3 regions of the Brevibacterium sediminis genome follow, and region 2 is predicted to be linked to each of the others. Evidence: riboswitches for the same ligand, from Rfam matches in the RefSeq annotation. Region 2 holds a riboswitch; each other region holds the start of a gene.

Region 1 (4,176 bases), on a different contig from region 2:
TCGTTCCCGTCACTGTGGCTCATCCGCGGGCACAACGACTTCGTGGTCTTCCTCGGCCTGCTCATCATGGGGCTCAGCCTCATCTGCTTCAGCGCTACGATGCCCTCGACTCTGCCGTCGCTGTTCCCGACGATGGTCCGCGCCGGTGCACTGGCGATCGCGTTCAACGTCTCGATCTCGCTGTTCGGCGGCACGACGTCGTTCGTCATGACCTCGCTCATCAACGCCACCGGATTCCTCATGTGGCCGGCGATCTACCTCATGGCCGCTGGAGTCATCGGGCTCGTCACGATCCACTTCGTGCCTGAGAGCAATCGTCGTCCGCTGTGGGGTTCGACTCCGTCGGCGGCGTCGAAGGAAGAGGCGAAGGACCTCGCCCAGGAGCTCAACGAGGAGGCCGACCTGGTCTGAGCCGGCGCGTGTCAGCGCCGATGGTCTCTCCGGATCAGCTCTGGGCGGGGCCGGTCATCCCTTGCATAGGCAGAACGGGTGACCGGCAGGGTCGAGGAAAACCCGGAACGTCTCGCCGGGCTGTTCGGGGGCTTTGCCCGCACCGATCTCGAGCACGGATTTCTCAGCAACATCGAGGTCGTCGACGATGACGTCGAGGTGCATCTGCTGAGGGTGGGCCTGACCGGGCCAGCTGGGCGCGTGATAGTCCTCGACCTGCTGAATGCACAGCGGGGGCCAGGAATCGGAGGTGACTTCCGCCCAGGTGCCGTCCTCCTCGACCGCGACCTTCCAATCGAGGAGCTGCCCGTAGAACTCTGCGAGTTCGGCGGCGTCGGGAGCATCGAGTACGACCACAGGTTGCTTTGCGATAGCCATGACCTGAGTCTACGCCGCAGCACGGACATGACGAAGGGGCCAACGACGGTCGGGGTGGCGTAGGCTCGTTGAGCAGATCCGCCGGGCGAGCGATCGCGCCGGCACCCCGAGCAAAGGTTCGCGATGAGTTCTCATGCCCTGCCCGTCGGCGACGGTCCGGCGGTGCACATCATCCACGACAATCCGGAATGGATCGCTCCGTTCACGGATGCGCTCGACCGCCTCGGCGTCGCCCATGTCGAATGGCTGCTGCCCGAGACCACGATCGATCTCGACGCCGAGCCTCCACAGGGGATCTTCTGGTCGCGGCTGTCGGCGTCGGCGCACACCCGGACCGATCCGCATGTGAAGGAGTACGGGCGTGCGGTCCTCGACTGGCTCGCCGCCGCCGGCCGCCGAGTCATCAACGGACGCGATGTCTACGAGCTCGAGGTGAGCAAGGTCCGTCAGCATCGCGAGCTGGCCGGCCGGGGCTTCGATGTTCCGCGCACCGTCGCCGCGTTCGGACCGCGGGCGCTCGTCGACGCCGCGGCCGGCTTCACTCCCCCATTCATCACGAAGCACAATCAGGGCGGCAAGGGCCTCGGTGTGCGTCGCTTCGACTCCCACGCCGAGCTCGAGGCGGTCGCCGATGAGTTCGCGCCCGGTGGAGCGAATGCGCCGATCGACGGCATCACCCTCATCCAGGAGTATGTGCAGCCAGCTCAGCCGTTCATCACCCGTGCCGAATTCATCTGCGGACGCTTCCACTATGCGGTGCGCGTCGACGTCTCAGGTGGGTCGTTCGAGCTGTGCCCGGCCGATGCCTGCACGATTCCGAGTGCCGGGGCCGATCCCGACGTCGAGGCGGTCCCCCAGTTCGCCCGCCGTGAGGAGATCACGGCCGGAACACCGCTCATCGCTCGGCTCGAAACGTTGTTGGCCGACCTCGGCATCGAGATCGCCGGCGTCGAGTTCATCGAGACCGCCGACGGCCGTCAGGTCGTCTACGACATCAACACGAACACGAACTACAACCCGTCCGTCGAGTCCGCCGAACAGTCGGCAGGTCGTCAGCCTGCCGCGGACCGTATCGCCGATTTCATCGCCGACACCCTCGCCGAGGCGGCCCCACAGTCGGTATCCCCCGCCGGGTCCACAGCCCGGTGAGGTCCCGGGACACGGTCCTACGTCACCTGCTCGCCGATCTCCGCGTAGTCCGGCCTAGGCAACGCGCTCTCGTGGCCCTCGATGGGGTCGACGGTGCGGGGAAGACGATGCTCGCTCACGAGCTCGTGAATTTGGCCAAGACCGCTGCGGACGTTCCTGGACAAGATTCCGACCGCCGGGTCACCGCCATCAGCATCGACGGCTTCCACTTCCCTCGGGCGATTCGCTACGCCCAAGGCAAGGGGCCAGACACCTTCTATCGCCGTTCCTATGATTACGGAGCCTTCGTCGAATCCGTCGTCGAACCATTTCGACGAGGCGACTCGGTCGTTCCAGCCGTGTGGGACGTCGACAAGGATCGGCCGATAGCGCCCGAACCTCGGAGCCTGCCGAACGACTGCGTCCTCCTGGTCGAGGGAATCTTCCTCCATCGTCCCGAGCTTGTGGATCTCTGGGATGCGAGCATCTGGGTCGATGTTCCGTTTGAAGTCTCGGTCCCACGAGGAAACGAGCGATTTGCCGGACGGTTCGATACCGATCCCGAGGATGAGTCGAATCTCCGCTACGTCGGTGGTCAGCGACTCTACTTCGCCGAGGCTGCTCCGTGGGAAAACGCCACATGGGTGCTCGACAATCGCGATCTGGAACGGCCGACCCTGATCCGCCGGTCCGGGCCCGACCGGCCCTGATCTGCCAGCCCTGGCCCGACCGGCCCTGATCTGCCAGCCCTGGCCCGTTCGCTCTGACAGCACACCTTATCCCGATGATAGTGTCGAAGTGCTACAGGGGAGCGCCGAAAGGACCGGCGCTGAGAGTGCGCATGCAGACCCTTTGAACCTGATCCGGTGAACACCGGCGGAGGGAGTGGACAAGCAATGACCACCACAGATTTCGACACATCGATCACCGTGGACGCCGACGGAGCGGTATCAGCACTGGTGAGTTCGACCAGCCGGCAGTGGGCGGGAGCCGTCGATCACCGGTTCGTCCGGGAGCTCTTCGCCGGCAGCATCGACGACGCAGTGATGCGCGACTATCTGGTGCAGGACTATCAGTTCTTCGAGTCGTTTCTGTCGATGCTCGGCGCGTGCGTGGCCCACGCCGATGAACTCGAGGCGAAGCTGCGGTTCGCCCGACAGCTGGGAATGCTCGTCGCCGATGAGGACACCTATTTCGTCGACTCCTTCGCCGAATTGGGAGTCGATACAGCCGATTATCTCCACCCGGAACTGACCGCCCCGACGGTTGGGTTCCGCAATCTCATGGACTCGTCAGTCGCTTCGGCGTCGTATCCGCAGCTGCTCGTCGTCCTCGTTGTCGCCGAATGGCTCTATCTCGACTGGGCCGAGTCCCGGAAGGACATGCCGCCGCGACATATTCACCGAGGCTGGATCGATCTCCACCGAGGCGAGGCCTTTCACGGGTGGGTGCAGTTCCTCGTCGACGAACTCGAACGCGTCTTCCCCTCCGGCGACGCCGAAGCCGCCGAGTCCCTGACCCGCGTGTGGCGGCACGCCGTCGACCTCGAATGCGCGTTCTTCGACGATGTCTACGGCTGCGGAATCGCAGAATGAGATTCGCCGGGCTGACGACGTACCGGGCCGGAATGGTGATGCTGCTCGTTGCCGATTGCGCCTTTCTCGCATTCGGCATCATCATTCCGGTGATGGACGGAGTAATTCCGATCACTCAGTTCGCTCCGCTGGTGCTCAGCGCAGCGATAGCCCTCGCACTCGCGGCCGGCGACAACACGAACGAACAATTCAACGACCGTCGATATGTCTATCTGACATTGACGGCCGTGCTCGTTGCCATCGGCGCTGTCTCAACAAACGCTGGTCTGACCAGCACTTGGATCAGCTCAATTTCGGTGCTCTTGCTTTTGGTGCTGGTGTCGATCGTCGTCGACAAGAAGAAAAACGCGTCCCACGAGGCTGACGATCGAAAATAGGCCGCGCCGTTCCTCCCCTAGACTGGCCCCATGAGCACAGGTGTAGATGCAGTCGTCATCGGATCCGGCCCGAACGGCATGGCCGCCGCCGTCACCATGGCCCGTGCCGGGCTGAGCGTCGAAGTCTACGAGGCTCAGCCGACGATCGGCGGCGGCGCCCGCACCCTCGACCTCGGTCTGGCCCCCGGCGTCACTCATGACATCTGCTCGGCCGTCCACCCACTGGCCATCGCCAGCCCCTTCTTCGT
Region 2 (4,176 bases):
GGCGAGTTCCCCGGCGACCGCGAAGTGGGCGTGGGCGGCGACGACGGCTTCGAACTTCGCCGAGGCGGCCCCACCGTTCGCGGACTGCTCAGTGGCGTTGACGGCTGAGACGTCGGCGTCGGGGTCGGCGAGTCCGACTCGGGCGGCGGCCAGGTAGGCGACGGTGACGGCACCGAGTGAGCAGCCGGTGCCGATGACGAGCGGCATGAACTCATGTCCACCTGAGATGCGGGCGACGTGGTCAGTGCCGTCGATGTGGGCGACGACGGCATCGGTGGGTCCGGAGACGGCGACGATGGCACCGGTCTCTCGGGCCAGCTTCGCGGCAGCGGGTAGGACGGCGTCGACTTCATCGGTGGAGTCGACTCCACGACCACCGAGTCCGACTCCGGCGAGTGCGGCGATCTCGGAGGCGTTGCCGCGGATGGCGGTCGGGTGATCGGCGGCGGCGCGGCGGATGCGGGAGGTGCGGAAGTCGACGGCGCCGACGCTCACGGGGTCGAGGACCCAGGGTTTTCCGGCGGTGTTGGCGACGTCGATGGCGGCATCGGCGGCGAGCAGCTGGTGGTTCGAGGCGGTGCCGAAGTTGACGAGGACTCCGCTGGCGATCCCGGCGAACTGTCCGGCATCGGCCTCGTGGTCGAGCATTGCCGGGGAGGCGCCGATGGCCAGGAGCACGTTGGCGCTGAACTGCTGCACGACGGTGTTCGTGATGCACTGGATGAGTGGATTGCTTGCGCGCAGACGCGCATTCGCAGAACGCAGGTCGAAGTCAACCATGACGATCCCTTCGCTAGTATGGCCCAGATCAGGTTCGATGGGTGTTCTCTCAGCCTCGGTGTCCTCCGTGCGCAACTCTTTGGTGCGAACGGATCCTCATGAGGCACCCCATGTCATTGGCTCCGACTGTATCAGCCCGGTCGGACACGGGCGACTCCATACTCTGCTTGGATGCTCAGCACCGACCGCTCGACTCAACGTCGCTGTATCAAGCTATGCATTGCGCGCTCGACGCTAAGGCGAGCGGTCGGCAGAGAGAGCTTCACGCCCCACTACCCGCGCCCGACGTACCTCTGTCCGCGGCGGCTGAGCGCGTCGATGACGACGGCGGTGAGCAGGACGAGTGCGGTGATGATCTGCTGCGCATCGGAGTTGAAGCCGATGAGGTAGAGACCATTGTTGATCGCACCGACGACCAGAGCACCGAGCACGGCTGCCCAGGCGGTTCCGCGTCCGCCGAACAGCGAGGTGCCGCCGATGACAGCTGCAGCGATCGCATTGAGCAGGTCCTGCGTGCTCACCAGCGTCGATCCCGCATTTGTCGTCACACCGGTCTTGATGAAGCCGAACAATGCGGCCAGCACTCCGGCTGCCATGAACACGCTGATGCGCACCCAGGTCACGCGGATGCCGGCACGCCGTGCAGCTTCGACCTTTCCGCCGACGGCGTAGATGGAACGACCGTAGCGGGTCTTGCGCAGCACGAGGTCGATGATGATCGCAATGACGATCATGAGGAAGAAAGGCATCGCCAGACCGAAGTCCTGATTGACGAGGATGAGGAACCCGAACACGATCGCGGCCAGCAGTACGATCCGCACGATCACAGAGGTCCAGCTCGGAGCGCTGAGACCCTCCCGGTGGCGGCGCAGCTTCGAATAGATGATGCCGCCGCCGAAGCCGATGATCGCGACGGCGCCGAAGATATAGGCCCAGATCGCAGGAAAGTAGAAGCTGGCGAAGTCGAAGGCGAAGGTGTCCGACATCGACAGGTTCTTCTGCGTGCCCAATGTCGTCAGAGTCAGACCGGTGAACGCGAGCAGACCGGCCAAGGTGACGACGAACGCCGGGATGCCGACGACGGCGAAGAACCAACCTTGAATCGCGCCGACGACCAGGCCGAGCAGCAGCATGATGACCAGCGCTAAGGCCGGCGGCACACCTTGCCTTACCACCAAGACACCGAGCAGCGAGGCGGCCAAACCGCCCAATTGCGCCAGAGACAGATCGATCTCGCCGAGGAGCAGGATGAGGTTGATGCCGAGAGCCAGGATCGCGAGGAACGCGACCTGAGTGGAGAGGTTGACTAGGTTGGCCGGAGAGATGAAGTTCGAGTCGGCCGACTGGAATACGATGACGATGACGATGAGTGCGAGGATGACCGGGAACGACCCCAGCTGCCCCTCTTTGACCCGGCGGACGAAGGTGCCGATCACGCCTTCGGAGGAGATCCGCTCATCGGTGATGAAGGAATTGCGGGTCATCGACGCTCACCCCTCCGTGCGGCGCGTTTGGTCACGACATTGTCGCTGGCTCCGGTGATCGCGGCGACCAGCACATCGGTGCGCTCGTCACCGGGGAAATCACCGGCGTCCTTGCCCAGCCGCAGCACGTGCACCCGGTCGCACACCGCCTGCACATCGGCCATATTGTGGCTGACGAGCAGCACGCCGAGGTCGCGTTCTTTGAGCCGTTCGATGAGGTTGAGCACTTCGGCCGTCTGGGCGACGCCGAGTGCCGCCGTCGGTTCATCGAGCATGACCAAGGATGGTTCGCCGAGGAGGGACCGGGCGATCGCGACCGTCTGACGTTGACCGCCGGACAGGGCCGCGATCGGTACGCGCACGCTCGGGATCTTTGCCGAGAGGCTGCGCAGCAGCTCCCAGGATTTGGCTTCCATCGTCACTTCGTCGAGGACGCCGCCGCGGGTCTTCTCATGTCCGAGGAACAGGTTGGCCACCACGTCGAGGTTCTCGCACAGGGACAGATCCTGGAACACTGTGGCCACTCCGGCTTTCTGTGCATCCTTCGGGGAGGAGAATCTCTGCGCCGTCCCGTTCATGATGAGTTCGCCGTCATCGGCGGCGTGGACTCCGGCGATGACCTTGATCAGGGTCGATTTGCCGGCGCCGTTGTCGCCGACGAGGCCGACGACTTCGCCGCGACCGACGCTGAGATGGATGTCGGTCAGGGCTTGGACTGCACCGAACCGTTTGTTGATTCCGCGCAGTTCGAGCACCGGCTCGCTGTCGCTGCCCGGCGTCCGCGTCGCCTCAGTTGCCGGGTCGGGTGTCTCTGATGTCATCTGTTCCTACTTGTCGCAGTCGTTGACCCCGGCAGCCGGCGACCGGTGGCGGTCGCCGGCTCGAGGTCGGTCACGTCAGATTGTGAACGCGCACGCGCTCACTTCACGCCGGCATCGGCACAGAGCTTCTCCACCTTGCCTGTGCAGATGTCCTCGGCCTTGATCTGGTCACCAACGATGTCTTTGATGGTGTCGGTGGTGACGACCTTGGCTTCGACGAAGTCCGTGGGGGTGTCCTTGTAGGTCGTGCCCGCGTCGACGTCCTCGCCTGCGGCCAGGGCCACGGCGGCTTTGGCGGCGAACTCGGCCTGCGGTGGGATCGACTTGTAGATCGTGGCGTACTGGTCACCCTTGAGGATGTTCTGCAGACCGTCGACCTCGGCGTCCTGACCTGTCACGACGGGTTCGACCTTGGCTTTCTTCGTTGCGGCGATGACGCCGCCGGCGGTGCCGTCGTTGGCAGAGTAGATCGCGATCGGCTTCTCGCCCTTGCCCTGCAGCTGACCTTCGACCCACTGGCGGGCGTCGTCGGGGTTCCAGTCGAGAGTGTCGTGGCTGGCGGCGATGTCCACGCCTGCGCCCTTGAGGGTCTCTTCGGCGCCGGCCTTGAAGTCCGCGGCGTTCGGGTCCTTCGGATCACCATTGACCATCCAGACCGGTCCCGATTTCGGGTCGACGCCGGCGTCTTTGAGCCCGTCGAGGACGGCCTGGCCCTGCAGGTTGCCGATCTTCTTGTTGTCGAACGAGGTGTAGTAATCCGCACCTTCGAAGAAGCGGTCGTAGGAGATGACCGGGATCTTCTTCGCTTCGGCTTTCGACAGCGCGGATGAGACTGCGGAAGCGTCGACGGGGTCGAGGACGATGGCGTCGACGCCTTCGGTCACGGCCGCCTCAACCTGTTGCTGCTGCTGAGTCGCGTCCTGATTGGCGTTGCGGTATTCGACCTTCGCGTCTGGGTTGGCTTCTTTGAGGTATTTCTCGAAGTTCGGCTTGTCGAGCGACTCGTACCGGGTGGTCTTCGACTCGGGCAGCAGCAGCGCGATGGTGACGTCCCCGTCGCCGCCGGATCCGCTGTCGGCCTCGTCGTTTCC
Region 3 (4,176 bases), on a different contig from region 2:
CGATGTCCACCTCGGTGTGTGTCTCCTCCGATGCCGGGCATGCTGCCCATCCGAACTATCCGGAACGGCACGATCCGCATGTCCGCCCCCGCCTCGGCGGCGGTCCCCTGCTCAAGCTCAACGCTCAGCAGCGCTACGCCACGGATGCGGTGGGCACCGCCGTGTGGTCACAGGCGTGCGCGGCCGCCGGAGTCGAGTACCAGGATTTCGTGTCGAACAATGCGATGCCCTGCGGGTCGACGATCGGACCGCTGACCGCGACCCGGCTGGGCATGACGACCGTTGATGTGGGCCCGGCTCTGTACTCGATGCACTCGGCCCGCGAAATGGTCGCGGTCTCCGACGTCGTCGCCCTCGGCGCCGCTGCGAAGGCGTTCCTCCAGGGCGGCTGACCGCCAACCCGTCCGACAATTCTGCGAAATTGGTTCGGCGCGGTCGGATTTTCTCACCATTGATCGGCAAGGAGGCCGAATGCACGAGGAGGATCACTTCCGAAAACGGTCGTGGCGCGCCGGACCGCTCACGCTCACCGCACCCGACCCTGAGAGCATCGACTCTGTGCTGCGCTGGCGAAACGACCCGGCAGTGACCGAATGGCTCATCCAGACCATTGTTGATCCTGCTGCGCTGAAGCGGGAGTGGTTGGACAGCCTCGACAACCCGCTTCATCATGTGCTCATCGCCCGGCACAGCGAGGATGTCGTTGCGACCGGAACCCTGTGGATCTACGACGGCCAAGGACAGATCCATGGAGACCGGAACGCCTATCGGAACTGTGAGGCGGGAATCGACTACCTCGTCGACCCGCGTCATCAGAGTCGTGGTTTCGGCGGTCAGGTCGCCCGGGTGATGTTGCAGCTGGCATTCGACGAGCTCGGTCTGCGACGTGTGAGCGCCGGATGCTTTGCCGACAATCGTGCGTCCCGTCGGATCCTGGAGAAACTGGGAATGCGGCTCGAGGAGTATTCAATTCAGGCGTCTTGGCATGCCGATCGAGGCTGGCTCGACGGCTGTTCCTACGCCATTCTCGCCGAGGAATGGTCATCACACCGATCCGATTGATGCTTCGAGGGCTGCAGTTGTCCTCACTGCGTCAGTCGTGATACGAATGGCACGACCCCACGGGAGCCCGCTGCAAGGGCTGAGATCGGACTGGATCGTCCGAGACCGTAGAACCTGATCCGGTTGATACCGGCGTAGGAAGTGAGGACTGCAGATGACTGCATTCACCCCTGAAACACCTGCCCCTGCCACGACTTCGTCTGACGCAGATTCGCACGACCAGTTCACCCTCGAGCAGTATCCGACGCATTCGCCGGCGTGGGTCGAGGACGAGGAACACGGTATCCGCGTTCCCGTGACCCGCATCGAGCTCGAGGACGCGAACGGTCGGGCCAACGATCCCGTCGACGTCTACCGCACCGTCGGACCGGGCAGCATTCCGGAAGAGGGACTGCCCGCTCTGCGATTCCCGTGGATCGAGAACCGCCTCGACACTGAGACGTATGACGCCCGCGGCCACCGCATCGCCGATGACGGTCGTGCCGCCGTCCGCCGAGGTGCCCCGTCGCAGCAGTGGAAGGGACGCAAACCGGTTCCGCGAAGGGCCAAGTCCGGCCGCACGGTGACCCAGATGCACTACGCAAGGCAGGGCATCATCACACCGGAGATGCGGTTCGTGGCGCTTCGCGAGCAGTGCGATGTCGAACTCGTGCGCGCCGAGCTCGCCGCCGGTCGCGCGATCATTCCGAACAACATCAATCACCCCGAATCCGAGCCGATGATCATCGGCAGGGCGTTCCTCGTCAAGATCAATGCGAACATCGGCAATTCCGCGGTCACCAGCTCCATCGCCGAGGAGGTGCAGAAGCTGCGGTGGGCCGCGAAGTGGGGTGCCGACACCCTCATGGATCTGTCGACCGGCAATGACATCCACACCACCAGGGAGTGGATCATCCGCAATTCGCCGATCCCCATCGGCACCGTCCCGATCTATCAGGCGCTGGAGAAGGTCGACGGCGATGCGAACGCTCTGACCTGGGAGATCTATCGCGACACGGTCATCGAGCAGTGCGAGCAGGGTGTCGACTACATGACCGTGCACGCGGGTGTGCTGCTGCGCTACGTTCCTCTCACGGCTGACCGGGTCACCGGGATGGTCTCACGCGGCGGGTCCATCATGGCCGGCTGGTGCCTTGCCCACCACGAGGAGAACTTCCTCTACACCCACTTCGATGAACTCTGCGAGATCTTCGCTCGCTACGATGTTGCTTTCTCGCTCGGCGACGGACTGCGGCCGGGTTCTATCGCCGATGCCAATGATGCCGCCCAGTTCGCCGAGCTCGACACTCTCGCCGAACTCACCGAACGCGCGTGGGCCCACGACGTCCAGGTGATGGTCGAAGGGCCCGGGCACATTCCGCTCCACCTCGTGCGGGAGAACGTCGAACGTCAGCAGGAGTTCTGTCACGGTGCGCCGTTCTACACCTTGGGTCCGCTGGTTACGGATATCGCGCCCGGATACGACCACATCACCTCGGCGATCGGGGCGACGGAGATCGCCCGCTACGGCACGGCGATGCTCTGCTACGTCACCCCGAAGGAGCATCTCGGGCTGCCCGACCGTGACGACGTCAAGACCGGGGTGATCACGTACAAGATCGCCGCGCATGCCGCCGATATCGCAAAGGGCCACCCGGGGGCGACGGCCCGCGATGATGCGCTGTCGAAGGCTCGATTCGAATTCCGGTGGCGGGACCAGTTCGCCCTCGGCCTCGATCCGGAGACCGCCGAGGCGTTCCACGACGAGACGCTGCCGGCGGAACCGGCGAAGACCGCGCACTTCTGTTCGATGTGCGGTCCGAAGTTCTGCTCGATGCGCATCTCCCAGGACATCCGCGATACCTACGGCAGCGCCGAGGCGCAGGAGGCCCTGGCGGGAATGCAGCAGAAGAGCCGCGAGTTCCTCGCATCGGGCGGAGAGGTCTACCTGCCCGATCCGACCGTCGGCCTGCGGGAAGGTTGAGTCCGGCTCCGGGCCGGATCCCGCCGGTCGGCCCTCAGAACAACTGAGGAACGAGGGCCCCGGAGAATCCTGGCCGCGGGCCGCGCTGCCCGCCGTGCGAAGCGTGGAGCTCCGCTCCTCGTCAGCGTCGATCAAGGCGGAGCGCGCCCACCGGACTGTACACAGATCGACAGACGCGCCACGCCTTGAGCGAGCAGTTGGGCGCCCCGGCTTCTCACTTATTCAGCTCGTCCAGTGCCTTCTGCGAGCCCGGGTGCAGCTTGATCGGCTCCGGCGGTTCGGCGGTGTCGAGGTTGATCTCCTTCGCCGCGGCATGCACCTTGACCAGATCGTCCTTCTTGTCGAAGAGGAGCTTCGTCAGAGCACAGGCCGTGCCTTCGTCCATGTCGTTGCGGACCATGAGCACGTTCGGGGTGACGATCGTCTTCACCGTGTCGACGCCCTTGTACGTGTCACCGGGGATCTCAGCCACCTCGTAGACGGGGTTGATCTCCTTCATCTTCCCCTCGAGGTCGGAGATGTCGAGGATCTCGACGTCCTTGCCGTTCGAGGTGAAGAGGTCGGTGACGCCGGCTGTGGGCAGTCCGCCGGACCACACCATGCCGTCGATGGTTCCGTCCTTCATCCCGTCGACGGTCTTGGACAGGTCGAGGCGCTGTTTGGTCACGTCCCCGTCCTTGAGCCCGGCGGATTCGATGAGACGGTTGGCGATGACCTCGGTGCCGGACTTCGGCGAACCGGTCGAGATCGTCTTGCCCTTGAAGTCCTCGACCGAGTCGATTTCGGCATCCTTGCGCACGACGACGTGAGTGAAGTTGTCGTAGATACGTGAGAGCGCGGAGAGGTCCTCGGCCTCCTTGAAGTCCGCATCCCCCGTCACTGCGTCGGCGGCGGTATCGGCCAGGGAGAACGCGATGTCGAAGTCGCCGCTGGACAGCTGTTGGAGGTTCTGCACGGAAGCGCCGGTCTCCGACGCTGTGGCCTTGAGGTCGGAATTGTCAGAGATCACCTGCGCCAGTCCGCCGCCGAGCACGTAGTACACACCGGTCGAGTTGCCGGTGGCGATGGTGATCTGCCCCGAGGCGGCCGTGCAGCCGTCTCCGCCTTCGGCAGCGGGTTCGGCTTCGCGCTTGCCACCGCATGAACTCATC

The links. A riboswitch is a leader RNA that binds a small molecule or an ion and turns the genes downstream of it on or off. The one in region 2 is predicted to bind thiamine pyrophosphate.
Region 1: another riboswitch for thiamine pyrophosphate. It lies ahead of KTJ89_RS04555 (TenA family protein); the one in region 2 lies ahead of thiM (hydroxyethylthiazole kinase).
Region 3: another riboswitch for thiamine pyrophosphate. It lies ahead of thiC (phosphomethylpyrimidine synthase ThiC); the one in region 2 lies ahead of thiM (hydroxyethylthiazole kinase).

Annotation. Positions count from the first base shown of each region.
Region 1 is NZ_JAHQRN010000002.1:37,482-41,657, reverse strand. Features, by position in the region: gene KTJ89_RS04575 (MFS transporter) at 1-411, shown strand, start outside; gene KTJ89_RS04570 (VOC family protein) at 466-828, opposite strand; gene KTJ89_RS04565 (ATP-grasp domain-containing protein) at 952-1,977, shown strand; gene KTJ89_RS04560 (nucleoside/nucleotide kinase family protein) at 2,049-2,666, shown strand; TPP riboswitch at 2,752-2,858, shown strand; gene KTJ89_RS04555 (TenA family protein) at 2,853-3,551, shown strand; gene KTJ89_RS04550 (hypothetical protein) at 3,584-3,928, shown strand; gene KTJ89_RS04545 (phytoene desaturase family protein) at 3,959-4,176, shown strand, end outside.
Region 2 is NZ_JAHQRN010000004.1:61,367-65,542, reverse strand. Features, by position in the region: gene thiM (hydroxyethylthiazole kinase) at 1-780, opposite strand, end outside; TPP riboswitch at 768-901, opposite strand; gene KTJ89_RS10250 (sugar ABC transporter permease) at 1,053-2,264, opposite strand; gene KTJ89_RS10245 (ATP-binding cassette domain-containing protein) at 2,261-3,085, opposite strand; gene KTJ89_RS10240 (substrate-binding domain-containing protein) at 3,184-4,176, opposite strand, start outside.
Region 3 is NZ_JAHQRN010000012.1:112,543-116,718, reverse strand. Features, by position in the region: gene KTJ89_RS19175 (M18 family aminopeptidase) at 1-392, shown strand, start outside; gene KTJ89_RS19170 (GNAT family N-acetyltransferase) at 472-1,062, shown strand; TPP riboswitch at 1,113-1,221, shown strand; gene thiC (phosphomethylpyrimidine synthase ThiC) at 1,217-3,025, shown strand; gene KTJ89_RS19160 (TAXI family TRAP transporter solute-binding subunit) at 3,240-4,176, opposite strand, start outside.